One region of the Pantoea sp. R13S299 genome, then DNA from elsewhere that is predicted to be linked to it. Evidence: predicted binding sites of a transcription regulator. Region 1 holds the regulator's gene; each other region holds the start of a gene.
What was found. Region 1 encodes CRP, which controls carbon source genes, mostly activating them, when cyclic AMP is high. Its sites were predicted from a motif close to ATGTGANNNNNNTCACAT; they were not measured.
Positions count from the first base shown of each region.

Region 2: yrbN (protein YrbN) is a predicted target of CRP. The motif match lies at 2,078-2,095, and genes of this name have one in related genera.
Region 3: garD (galactarate dehydratase) is a predicted target of CRP. The motif match lies at 2,365-2,382, and genes of this name have one in related genera.

Region 1 covers NZ_JBLYEF010000005.1:214,171-218,420, reverse strand. Annotated here, with positions in the region: gene ACN1CO_RS20115 (phosphoribulokinase) at 6-875, shown strand; gene ACN1CO_RS20110 (OsmC family protein) at 1,215-1,619, opposite strand; gene crp (cAMP-activated global transcriptional regulator CRP) at 1,923-2,555, shown strand; gene ACN1CO_RS20100 (YccS/YhfK family putative transporter) at 2,613-4,250, shown strand, end outside.
Region 2 covers NZ_JBLYEF010000002.1:206,592-210,841, reverse strand. Annotated here, with positions in the region: gene ACN1CO_RS11985 (DEAD/DEAH family ATP-dependent RNA helicase) at 49-1,998, opposite strand; gene yrbN (protein YrbN) at 2,015-2,071, opposite strand; gene nlpI (lipoprotein NlpI) at 2,177-3,061, opposite strand; gene pnp (polyribonucleotide nucleotidyltransferase) at 3,191-4,250, opposite strand, start outside.
Region 3 covers NZ_JBLYEF010000004.1:359,969-364,218, forward strand. Annotated here, with positions in the region: gene truC (tRNA pseudouridine(65) synthase TruC) at 1-115, shown strand, start outside; gene ACN1CO_RS18725 (flavodoxin) at 128-574, shown strand; gene garD (galactarate dehydratase) at 633-2,192, opposite strand; gene ACN1CO_RS18735 (MFS transporter) at 2,766-4,127, shown strand; gene ACN1CO_RS18740 (enolase C-terminal domain-like protein) at 4,124-4,250, shown strand, end outside.

The DNA of each region.
Region 1 (4,250 bases):
TTTCTATGTCTGCACGTCATCCCATTATCGCGGTGACCGGTTCCAGCGGCGCAGGGACCACCACTACCAGCCTCGCGTTTCGCAAAATCTTTCAGCAGCTCGATCTTCATGCGGCCGAGCTGGAAGGTGACAGCTTTCACCGCTTTACCCGCCCTGAAATGGATATGGCGATTCGTAAAGCGCGCGATTTAGGGCGTCATGTCAGCTACTTCGGTCCGGAAGCTAATGACTTTGGCCTGCTGGAACAGAGCTTTAAAGAGTATGGTCAAAGCGGACAGGGGCAATCGCGTAAATATCTGCACACCTACGATGAAGCAGTACCGTGGAATCAGGTGCCCGGCACCTTTACGCCATGGCAGCCGCTGCCGCAGAACACCGACATTCTTTTCTATGAAGGACTGCACGGTGGCGTGGTAACAGCACAACACAACGTGGCGGAACAGGTCGATCTGCTGGTGGGCGTGGTGCCGATTGTTAACCTGGAGTGGATTCAGAAGCTGGTGCGCGACACTGGCGAGCGCGGTCATTCACGTGAAGCGGTGATGGATTCCGTGGTGCGCTCAATGGAGGATTACATCAACTTCATCACGCCGCAGTTCTCACGCACCCACCTCAACTTTCAGCGCGTCCCGACCGTCGATACCTCAAACCCGTTCGCGGCCCGCGCCATTCCGTCACTGGATGAGAGCTTTGTGGTGATTCACTTTCAGGCGCTGGAAGATATCGACTTCCCCTACCTGCTGGCGATGCTGCAGGGATCATTTATCTCGCACATCAATACGCTGGTCGTGCCCGGCGGCAAAATGGGTCTGGCGATGGAGTTGATCATGGGCCCGCTGGTGAAACGGCTGATGGAAGGTAAACGGATAGAGTAAGAGTTCAAAAGGGCCTTTCCAGACTAATGCCAATGCTGGATAAGTCTAACAGCAGCGAAAAAACTTAACACGCAGGGAACCGGGTCACAAGAGGAAAGCGTCCCGCGCCAGGGACAAAAACGCCGGGAGCGTTTTTGAACAACGCAACGCGTTGGCCCGGCAACGGGCGCACCTCAGGGATGAGGTGCGTAATCGCGCGGGCCGAGCGGCCAGGGATTGGCTCAAGCGACTTTCCGATCTGACCCGGTTCCCCTGCGCCAGCAAAGTCTCAAAGCGAATTCCCCATCCAGGCACGGCCTCACACCGGACTACCAGCAACTTTGAAAAAAACTGCGACTGTTACAGCTCAACCACTTCATAGCTATGCGTCATCGTCACACCTTTACCCAGCATGATGGCCACCGAGCAATATTTTTCTGCAGAAAGATCCACCGCGCGTGAGACCGCTTTATCCTGGAGCGCTTTACCACTCACGATAAAATGCAGGTTGATGTGCGTAAAGATTCTCGGCGCCTCTTCACGACGTTCTGAGGTCAGTTTTACTTCACAATCAGCCACATCGTTGCGGCCTTTTTGCAGAATTGAAACCACATCAATCGCGCTGCATCCGCCAGCCGCCATCAGCACCATCTCCATTGGGCTGGGCGCTTTATCACCTGAATTGCCATCCATCAGTATCTGATGGCCGGATGAGGATTCTCCGAGGAATGTCAGCCCTTCTACCCACTTCACTCTTGCCTGCATGATTTTTGCTCCGGAATACGCTGTTTTGCCGCCAGACTACGCTTTCACCTGGTAAACAGCAATCCAGAGAAATCCGCCTGTAGCTGAAGCGAGACAACAGAAGACAGTCGGCAAAAGCTGTGCTACAAACAGTGCTGAAAATATTTTTCGTCACCCGATGGCGAAGCCGGGAAGAATGATGCGCACTGCGCCTGATGCGGCCCGAATAATTTCCTGAAAGGGAAACGCTTGAAGCTTTCACCGCCTGACAGGGAAAACTGCCCCCTGTATTTTGGGCACGATTACAACAGAGGATAATAGCGAATGGTTCTCGGCAAACCGCAAACAGACCCTACACTCGAATGGTTCCTGTCCCATTGCCATATTCACAAGTATCCATCCAAAAGTACGCTTATTCACCAAGGTGAAAAAGCAGAAACGCTTTACTACATCGTTAAAGGTTCCGTCGCGGTTCTGATTAAAGATGAAGAAGGCAAAGAGATGATTCTTTCCTACCTGAATCAGGGCGATTTCATTGGTGAGCTTGGCCTCTTCGAAGAAGGCCAGGAGCGCAGCGCCTGGGTACGTGCGAAAAGCGCGTGCGAAGTGGCGGAAATTTCTTACAAGAAATTCCGTCAGCTGATCCAGGTTAACCCCGACATCCTGATGCGACTCTCAGCACAGATGGCGAGTCGCCTGCAGGTCACGTCTGAAAAAGTGGGTAACCTCGCTTTCCTCGACGTCACCGGACGCATTGCACAGACCCTGCTCAACCTGGCGAAGCAGCCAGATGCCATGACGCATCCCGACGGCATGCAAATTAAAATCACTCGTCAGGAAATTGGCCAGATTGTTGGTTGTTCACGCGAAACCGTGGGCCGTATTTTGAAGATGCTGGAAGATCAGAACCTGATCTCCGCACACGGCAAAACCATCGTCGTTTACGGCACCCGCTAATTCCTGTCACCCACGGCGTGATGGCAACATCACGCCGTTATTGTTTGTGTTGGGCCGATGTGGCGTCGAATCATTTACCATCCTGAAGTTAACTATGCCTTGAGGCAAACGCTGGTCCTCTGTCTGCCAGTGGCGCTGGGCTGGCTGGCTGGCGACCTGCAAAAAGGTCTGCTGTTCTCGTTAGTGCCCGCCTGCTGCAACATTTCCGGTCTGGATACCCCGCACAAACGCTTCTTCAAACGTCTGATTGTTGGCGGCAGCCTGTTTGCCCTCGGCAGCTTTCTGATTCAGTGGCTCACCCTGCATGCGATTCCACTGCCGCTGATCCTCTTCGCTATGCCCCTGCTGCTCGGCGTCACCGGTGAAATCAGCCCGCTGCATGGCCGCCTGCTGCCCGGCACCCTTATCGCCGCCATCTTCACCCTCAGCCTGATTGGCCGCATGCCCATCTACGTCACCCCGCTGCTCTATATCGGCGGCACGCTCTGGTATGGGGTCTTCAACTGGTTCTGGTTCTGGCTGTGGAAAGAGCAGCCGATGCGCGAAAGCCTCAGCCTGATCTACCGCGAGCTGGCTAACTACTGCGACGCCAAATATACCCTGCTCACGCAGCTCACCGATCCGGAAAAGGCGCTGCCGCCGCTGCTGGCACGTCAGCAGAAAGTGGTCGATTTGATCAACACCTGTTATCAGCAGATGCACATGCTGTCGGCAAGCCGCGATCACAGCCATAAACGGCTGACGCGCGCCTTTCAGGTGGCACTGGATCTGCAGGAGCATATCTCAGTCAGCCTGCATCGGCCGGAAGAGGTGCAAAAACTGGTCGAGCAGAGCCATGCCGAAGCGGTCATTCGCTGGAATGCCAAAACCATCTCGGCCCGGCTGCGTGTGCTGGCGGATAACATCCTTTATCACCAGCTACCCGATCGCTTTGCAATGGATAAACAGCTCGGTGCGCTGGAAAAGATCGCCCATCAGCATCCCGACAATCCGGTAGGTAACTTCTGCCTTTACCACTTCAATCGCATTGCGCGGGTCCTGCGCACCCAGAAACCGTTGTATCAACGCGATCTGATGGCGGACCGCCAGCGCCGTCTGCCGCTGTTACCGGCGCTGCGCAGTTATCTCTCATTCCGCTCGTCGGCACTGCGCACTGCCGGCCGCTTTGCAGTCATGCTGATGCTGGGAAGCGCGCTGGCGCTGTTCTTCAACATCCCCAAACCCTACTGGATCCTGATGACCATCATGTTCGTCAGCCAGAACGGTTACAGCGCTACCCGTGTCCGCATCCAGCATAGGGCGCTGGGCACCTTTGCCGGTCTGGTCATCGCGGCCGCGACGCTGCGCCTGGCGGTGCCGGAGTCGCTGGTGCTGATGATCATGCTGGCGATAACCTTTATCAGCTATCGCTTTACCCGCCAGTTCTATGGCTGGTCGATGATTGGCTTTACGGTCACGGCGGTTTACTCGCTGCAACTGCTGTCGCTGAATGGCGCGCAGTTCCTGCTGCCGCGACTGATGGATACGCTGATGGGCTGTCTGATCGCCTTTGGCGGGATGCTGTGGCTATGGCCGCAGTGGCAGAGCGGCTTACTGCGGCAAAACGCCCATGACGCGCTGGAAACCTATCAGGATGCGCTGCGGCTGTTGCTGGGCGATGAACAGTCGCCAGAGAAACTGGCTTATCAGCGCGTG
Region 2 (4,250 bases), on a different contig from region 1:
AAAAAAAGGGAAGCCAGCGGCTTCCCTTTTCGTTACGACGTTAAGTCGTTATGCATCACGACGACGTGGAGCGGCGGTAGCGCCCTCTTCACGACGTGGACCACGGCTACCTTCACGGTTGAAAGTACGTCCACCGCCTTCACGACCACCTTCACGGCGTTCAGAAGAGAAGCGACGACCACCTTCACGGTTGGCTGCACCTGGACCGCCAGCACCTGGACCACTGCGACGCTCACCGCCAGCACCAGCCGGACGACGATCACCACGGCCTTCGTTTGGCTGTGCATCACCCAGCAGCTGCATATTCATCGGTTTGTTCAGAATACGCGTACGGGTGAAGTGCTGCAGGATATCACCTGGCATGCCTTTCGGCAGCTCGATGGTTGAGTGCGTACCGAACAGCTTGATGTTACCGATGTAACGGCTGCTGATGTCGCCTTCATTAGCGATAGCGCCAACGATATGACGAACTTCAACACCATCATCGCGGCCTACTTCGATGCGATACAGCTGCATTTCGCCAACGTCACGACGTTCGCGACGTGGACGATCGCCATCACGACTTTCGCTTTTTTCGCGGTTTTCACGCGGAGCACGAGAATCGCTACGCGCTTCACGGCTGTCACGACGGCCATCACGCTCGTCACGATCACGGTATTCGCGACGTGCCGGACGCGGTGCTTCTGGTGGCAGAATCAGAGGACGTTCGCCCTGTGCCATCTTCAGCAGCGCGGCTGCCAGTGATTCCAGATCCATCTCATCTACAGGCTGCATTTTAGCCAGCAGAGCACGGTACTGGTCCAGATCGCTGCTTTCCAGCTGCTGCTGAACTTTCGCAGCAAACTTGGCCAGACGACGCTCACCCAGCAGTTCTGCATTAGGCAGCTCTACTTCAGGAATGGTCAGCTTCATCGTACGTTCGATGTTGCGCAGCAGACGACGCTCGCGGTTCTCAACGAACAGCAGCGCACGGCCAGCACGACCAGCACGACCGGTACGGCCGATACGGTGAACGTATGATTCTGCATCCATCGGGATGTCGTAGTTCACAACCAGGCTGATACGCTCAACGTCCAGGCCACGGGCCGCAACGTCGGTTGCAATCAGGATGTCGAGACGACCATCTTTCAGGCGCTCCAGCGTCTGCTCACGCAGTGCCTGGTTCATGTCACCGTTCAGCGCGGCACTGTTGTAGCCACTACGCTCCAGCGCTTCTGCCACTTCCAGGGTTGCACTTTTAGTACGCACGAAGATGATGGCAGCATCAAAGTCTTCAGATTCCAGGAAGCGAACCAGTGCGTCTGTTTTACGACCGTAAGCGGTCCAGTAGCTCTGGCTGATGTCAGGACGCGTAGTCATGCTTGACTGGATACGCACTTCCTGTGGATCTTTCATAAAGCGTTTGGTGATACGACGAATCGCTTCCGGCATGGTTGCAGAGAACAGCGCAGTCTGATGACCGGCTGGAATCTGTGCCATGATGGTTTCAACGTCTTCGATGAAGCCCATACGCAGCATTTCATCAGCTTCATCCAGCACCAGGCCGCGCAGGTTAGACAGTTCTAACGTGCCGCGTTTCAGGTGGTCAAGCAGACGACCAGGGGTACCGACAACAACCTGTGGTCCCTGACGCAGTGCACGCAGCTGCACGTCATAACGCTGGCCGCCGTAAAGGGCAACCACGTTCAGGCCGCGCATATGCTTAGCGAATTCGGTAATAGCTTCAGCAACCTGTACCGCCAGTTCGCGGGTTGGTGCCAGCACCAGGATCTGTGGTGCTTTAACAGTTGGGTCAATGTTGTTTAACAGCGGCAGAGAGAAAGCCGCAGTTTTACCACTCCCGGTCTGCGCCATGCCTAACACGTCACGGCCCGCCAGCAGGTGAGGAATACACTCAGCCTGGATTGGGGATGGCTTTACGTAGCCCATGCCATTCAGTGATTCAAGGATGTCGGCGTTCAGGCCAAGGTCAGCAAAAGTGGTTTGGATATCAGTCATGTAGTACACGTGCCTCTTAGATTGCGGCGGCCAGTCTACATAACTCGTCGTGAAAACTTTCAGTCATTTTCATCAAAAAGTGTGAACCGGCTCAAATTAGAAGTTTTGACGAACAGAAAAGCCTTCATCCTTTAAGATGATGACTTAACAGGTTTTACAGGCAAATTAAGTTCGTCAGCTATTGCTGGTCAGATTCTGATAAATCGTCTTGTGCCTGGCCGAGTTGCGCCAGTTCCAACAATGCGTATCGGTGTTCAACAAAGTTATTGACGTTGTTGGCCACCGCCAGTTTGAACAACGCTTTCGCGTCGTCCTTCTCCCCCAGACTTAGGTAGTACTTACCTAAATAGAAGTTGGTTTCACTGAGATGTTCAGCGAGCGAGGTGTTATCCGTTGCGTCCGCCTTGAGACTTTCCATCAACGTTTTCTCGTTGATATCTCCAAGGTAGAACTCGACAATATTCCATCCCCATTGGTCTCTGACCGCTTTGTCGTGACGCTGTTGAAGCGCGACTTTTGCCTTGTCGACATCCATCTCACGTTCAACGAGATAGAGCCACAGACTGCGGAAAGGATCGTTAGGATCGTCTTGATAAAACGCCAGCAGATCATCTTGCGCTAACTTGTATCGACCGCCGTAATAGAGGGCGATACCACGGTTTAAATGCGCATAGTTGTAAGTTGGATCAAGCTCAAGTACAGAATCAAACGCTTCATAGGCGGCATCAAAGTTGCCCGCCTGCGTTAAATATATGCCTAAGTAGTTAAACACTTCGGGCATATCTGGTCTTATAGACAGCGCTTGCGAAAAATCGTTCCGCGCTAATGCCCGCAGACCTAAACTATCATACAACACTCCGCGCTCATATAACAGCTGTGCGCGTTCATCATCGGTGAGAGCGCGACTGGCAAGAATTTGTTCCATGCGCGCCAGTATCACTTCCTGCTGCAGTGTGGGCTGTAAAGGCACTGCAAGAACTTCGTTCTTACGCCAATTGGAGTTGCTGCATCCTGCCAGCGTCAAAGCTGTCGCAACAAAACACCAGCGCAGAAAAGGCTTCATTTCCCACTCCCGAATACAAACATTGGGATAACCATCCTGTCATCCGCCTGCTGTGCACAAGGATTCCCGCCCTCGCGATGATACAAACGCCCCTCTCTGCCAGGCAAAGAGGGGCAAATCAGCAACGTCTTACTCAGCTTCAGGCGTAATCACCGCGGCAGCGTCTTCAGTCTGCGGCTTAGATTCTGTCGCTTCTTTGATGCTCAGACGTACGCGGCCCTGACGATCAACTTCCATCACCTTAACCGGCACTTCCTGACCCATCTGCAGATAGTCGGTCACTTTCTCAACGCGCTTATCAGCGATTTGTGAAATGTGAACCAGACCTTCTTTACCACCGCCGATAGCGACGAAGGCACCGAAGTCAACGATACGGGTCACTTTACCACTGTAAACGCGGCCCACTTCGATCTCTGCGGTAATCTCTTCGATACGACGAATCGCTTCTTTCGCTTTCAGACCATCGGTCGCTGCGATTTTCACGGTGCCGTCATCTTCGATTTCAATCGTTGTGCCGGTCTCTTCGGTCAGTGCACGAATCACTGAGCCGCCTTTACCGATCACATCTTTGATCTTGTCAGAGCTGATTTTGATGGTGTAGATGCGTGGAGCGAACTCAGAAATCTCGGTACGCGGGGTGCTGATAGCCTGTTCCATGACGCCCAGAATGTGCAGACGCGCACCCCTGGCCTGGTTCAGTGCTTCCTGCATGATCTCACGCGTGATGCCTTCGATTTTGATGTCCATCTGCAGCGCGGTGATACCTTCACGGCTACCGGCTACTTTGAAGTCCATGTCGCCCAGGTGATCTTCATCGCCCAGGATGTCAGACAGAACAACAAACTTCTCATCTTCTTTGACCAGGCCCATCGCGATACCGGCAACGGCAGCTTTGATTGGCACACCGGCATCCATCAGCGCCAGTGAGGCACCACAGACAGAGGCCATTGAAGAAGAGCCATTAGATTCGGTGATTTCAGAGACAACACGAATGGTGTAAGGGAAATCTTCCGCTTTTGGCATTACCGCTAACACGCCGCGCTTCGCCAGACGACCGTGACCAATCTCACGACGCTTCGGCGAACCGACCATGCCGGTTTCGCCGACAGAGTATGGAGGGAAGTTGTAATGGAACAGGAAGCTGTCGGTACGTTCGCCCATCAGCTCATCCAGGTTCTGCGCATCGCGG
Region 3 (4,250 bases), on a different contig from region 1:
ACTGGATGGCGTCTGGCAGAATCTGATGAATCAGTTTGGCTGGCAGGATCAGATTCCTGAGGTGCCGCGGGTTGAGTTTAACGCAGCGCCAGGACAGGATAACGTTTCAGAATAAGGGAGAAAGCAGATGGCAAAGATTGGCATTTTTGTGGGTACGGTTTACGGCAACGCGCTGATGGTGGCGGAAGAAGCGGAGCCGTTACTGCAGCAGCAGGGTCACAGCGTCACCGTGTTTGACGATCCGACGCTGGCAGACTGGCAGAACTATGCCAGCGATGTGGCGTTAGTTGTCACCTCAACTACCGGACAGGGCGATTTCCCCGACACGATTTCAGGCCTGTTCCATGCGATTAAAGATAAGCTTGGCCATCAGCCTGCGCTGCGCTATGGCGTGATTGCGCTGGGTGACAGCAGTTATGACCATTTTTGTGGCGCGGGCAAAACCTTTGATGCGCTGCTGCAGGAGCAGGGCGCGCAGCGGGTTGGAGAGGTGTTACTGGTTGATGCCTCTGAAAACCCTGAGCCGGAAGCGGTTACCTCTCCGTGGGTTGAAGCCTGGGGCGCGCAGCTCTGATGGCAATGCCAGGCTTATCTCTGCCTTAGCTGCATAAAGATAAGCCTGGCGTGCGATATCAGGTGATGGGTGCCGGGTTAAACACCGCCAGCTGATTACGGATGCCCCAGCGATCGGACCAGGTCTGCTTCCTGCCACTGGCAATGTCCAGAATCAACTCAAACAGTCTCCAGCCTACCTGTTCAATACTCTCTTCACCGGTCGCAATCGTCCCGGCATTGATGTCCATCAGATCGTGCCAGCGCTCGGCCAGGGCATTACGCGTCGCCATCTTGATCACCGGAATCGCGGCCAGACCATAAGGCGTACCGCGCCCGGTGGTAAACACCTGCAGAGTAATACCCGATGCCAGCTGCTGCGTACCGCAGACAAAATCGCTGGCGGGCGTCGCCGCATAAATCAATCCACGCCGCGTAGGCCGCTGACCGGGTGAGAGCACTTCGACAATGGCGCTGCGTCCCGATTTGGCGATCGACCCAAGGGCTTTCTCCACCACGTTTGCCAGCCCGCCTTTTTTATTGCCCGGCGACGGGTTAGCGCTGCGATCGGTCTGGCCCTGGTCGAGGTAATTGTCATACCAGGCCATCTCCTCCAGTAAGCGCTTACCAACTTCCTGATTAATCACCCGCGGCGTCAGCAGGTGAATCGCATCACGCACTTCAGTCACTTCTGAGAACATCACGGTAGCGCCGCAGCGCACCAGCAGATCAGAGGCGAAGCCCACGGCCGGATTCGCCGTCACGCCCGAGAACGCATCGCTGCCACCACACTGCATACCGACAATCAGTTCTGCCGCAGAGCAGGTTTCGCGCTGGCGCTGATTGAGCCGCTGCAGATGACGCTCCGCTACCTGCAGAATCTCATTCACCATCGCCCCAAAGCCCACCAGCTTTTCATCCTGCAAACGCACGATGTCATGATCGTCCAGCGAAATCGCCTGTACGTCAGGCGTGCCGGTCAGCAGACGTTCCGGCTGTAACTTTTCACAGCCCAGACTGACGATCATCACTTCGCCGCCGAAATTGGCATTCAGCGCCAGATTGTGAATGGTGCGAATCGGCACGACAGCAGCCGGTGCATTGATCGCCACGCCGCAGCCATAGAGGTGGTTCAGGGCGACCACGCCGTCGACATTCGTATAGCGCGGCAGTAAATCCCGTTCAATGATCTGCACGACATGATCCACCACACCGGCCACGCAGTGGACGCTGGTAGTAATGCCGAGGAGGTTACGTGTACCCACACTGCCATCGGCATTGCGGTAACCCTCAAAGGTGTAGCCCTCCAGCGGCGGCAATTCAGGCGGAACCTGCGTGGCTAACGGCAGACTCTCCAGCGGAGGGGCTGCCGGCAGCGCCACCAGCGACTCATCAATCCAGCTACCCTGGGCAATATCCCGCAATGCATAGCCAATGACTTCGCCATAACGCACGATCTCTGCACCCTGGTTAATCGCGCTCAGCGCCACTTTGTGGCCCTGCGGCACATGCTCTGTGAGTGTCAGGCCATCCGCAAACTGCGTGCCGGCTGGCAGACCCAGGCTGTTAACCACAATCGCTACATTGTCATGCTCATGGACTTTGATATAGAGCGGTTGTTCATCTGTGTTGGGGTTCATCGCTCACCTTCCTGTCTGTCGTACCGTACTTGTGCGGCACGCTGTAATGTTCTGACCTGTCACACGCTTGTTTGCCAGCTTCAGTATAGGGAGGCGGCTCAAGGGGCGCATTGTGCAAATGACCACCATTAAGTTCATTCACCTCACTGTTTTGAGTCGATTATCCAAAAGCAAGTGAAGAGCCTCACAAACAGCGGGCAGAAGCGTTATCAATGGCAGATTTCGACCCGGTTTTTGCCACTTTCGTGAGCCACACCGCAGGGTTTTGTGCATCCGCCAGACATTCAGTTCTACAACGCGGTTATTCCAGGGCGATGCGCCAATGTCATCGCCACAGCCTGTTCTTATACTGAGTTCCGTTAGCCAAAGTCAGGTTATCTGTCACGACGTATTACTCATCCGTAAAGGCTGAAGAGGCGCATCACTGCCGCTTCCGCCTGCAGCCGGATGAATAAATAAAGGTTTGCCAAAACAACAAGATCGCCGTGTTTAACCCAACTTCTCTCTGATACCCAACGCGATGTGTATGCAGTCAGAGCGAATGTAGCTCACGCTATATTTCAGGAGTGCATCATGAATAGTTTTAGCCAGACAGCGGAAACGGTGCAGAAACGCACCAATGCCCGTTACTGGATTGTGGTGATGTTATTTATCGTCACCTCATTCAACTACGGTGACCGCGCAACCATTTCGATTGCCGGTTCGGCGATGTCCAAAGATATCGGCCTCGATTCGGTCGGACTGGGCTATATCTTCTCTGCCTTCTCATGGGCGTACGTTATTGGTCAGATTCCGGGCGGCTGGCTGCTCGATCGCTTCGGCTCAAAACGCGTCTACTTCTGGAGCATCTTTACCTGGTCGCTGTTTACCTTCCTGCAAGGGTTCGTCGATATCTTCAGCGGTTTCGGCATCATCATGTCGCTGTTTATTCTGCGTTTCCTGGTCGGTCTGGCGGAAGCGCCTTCCTTCCCGGGCAACAGCCGCATTGTGGCCGCCTGGTTCCCTGCGCAGGAGCGCGGCACGGCGGTAGCGATCTTCAACTCGGCGCAATACTTCGCCACCGTGATCTTCGCACCCATCATGGGCTGGCTGGTCTCTGAAGTGGGCTGGGCGCACGTGTTCTGGTTCATGGGCGGCCTGGGCATCATCCTCAGCTTTATCTGGCTGAAAGTGATCCACGATCCTACCGATCACCCCGGCGTGAACAAGGCTGAACTGGAGTACATGGAGCAGGGCGGCGCGCTAATCAACATGGATGTCAAAAAGGATAGCCGCAAAGTGAGCTGGAGCGAGAAGTGGTTCCAGATCAAGCAGCTGCTGACGTCACGCATGATGCTGGGCGTCTACCTGGGTCAATATTGTGTTAACGCCCTAACCTACTTCTTTATTACCTGGTTCCCGGTCTATCTGGTGCAGGCGCGCGGCATGTCGATTCTCAAAGCGGGCTTTATTGCTTCGATTCCGGCGGTGTGCGGCTTCCTCGGCGGGGTACTGGGCGGGGTGATTTCTGACTGGCTGATGCGTAAAACCGGCTCGCTGAATATCGCGCGTAAAACGCCAATCGTGCTCGGCATGCTGCTCTCTATTTCGATGGTGATGTGTAACTACACCGATACCGAATGGATGGTGGTGTTCTTTATGGCACTGGCGTTCTTTGGTAAAGGCATCGGTGCGCTGGGCTGGGCGGTAATGGCGGATACCGCGCCAAAGGAGATCAGCGGTCTGAGCGGCGGCCTGTTCAACATGTTCGGTAATATCTCCGGCATCGTTACCCCTATCGCCATCGGTTACATCATTGCGACCAGCGGATCCTTTGAGGGCGCGCTGATCTATGTCGGCATTCATGCCTTTGTCGCGGCCTTCAGCTTCCTGGTGATTGCCGGAAATATCAAACGTGTCGAACTGAAATCCTGGCCCGGTAAGGACGCATCATGAATACGCAAAGTTCACCGGTGATAACTGAGATGCAGGTTATCCCGGTCGCCGGTTACGACAGCATGCTGCTCAACATTGGCGGTGCGCACAACGCCTGTTTTACCCGCAACATCGTGGTGCTCA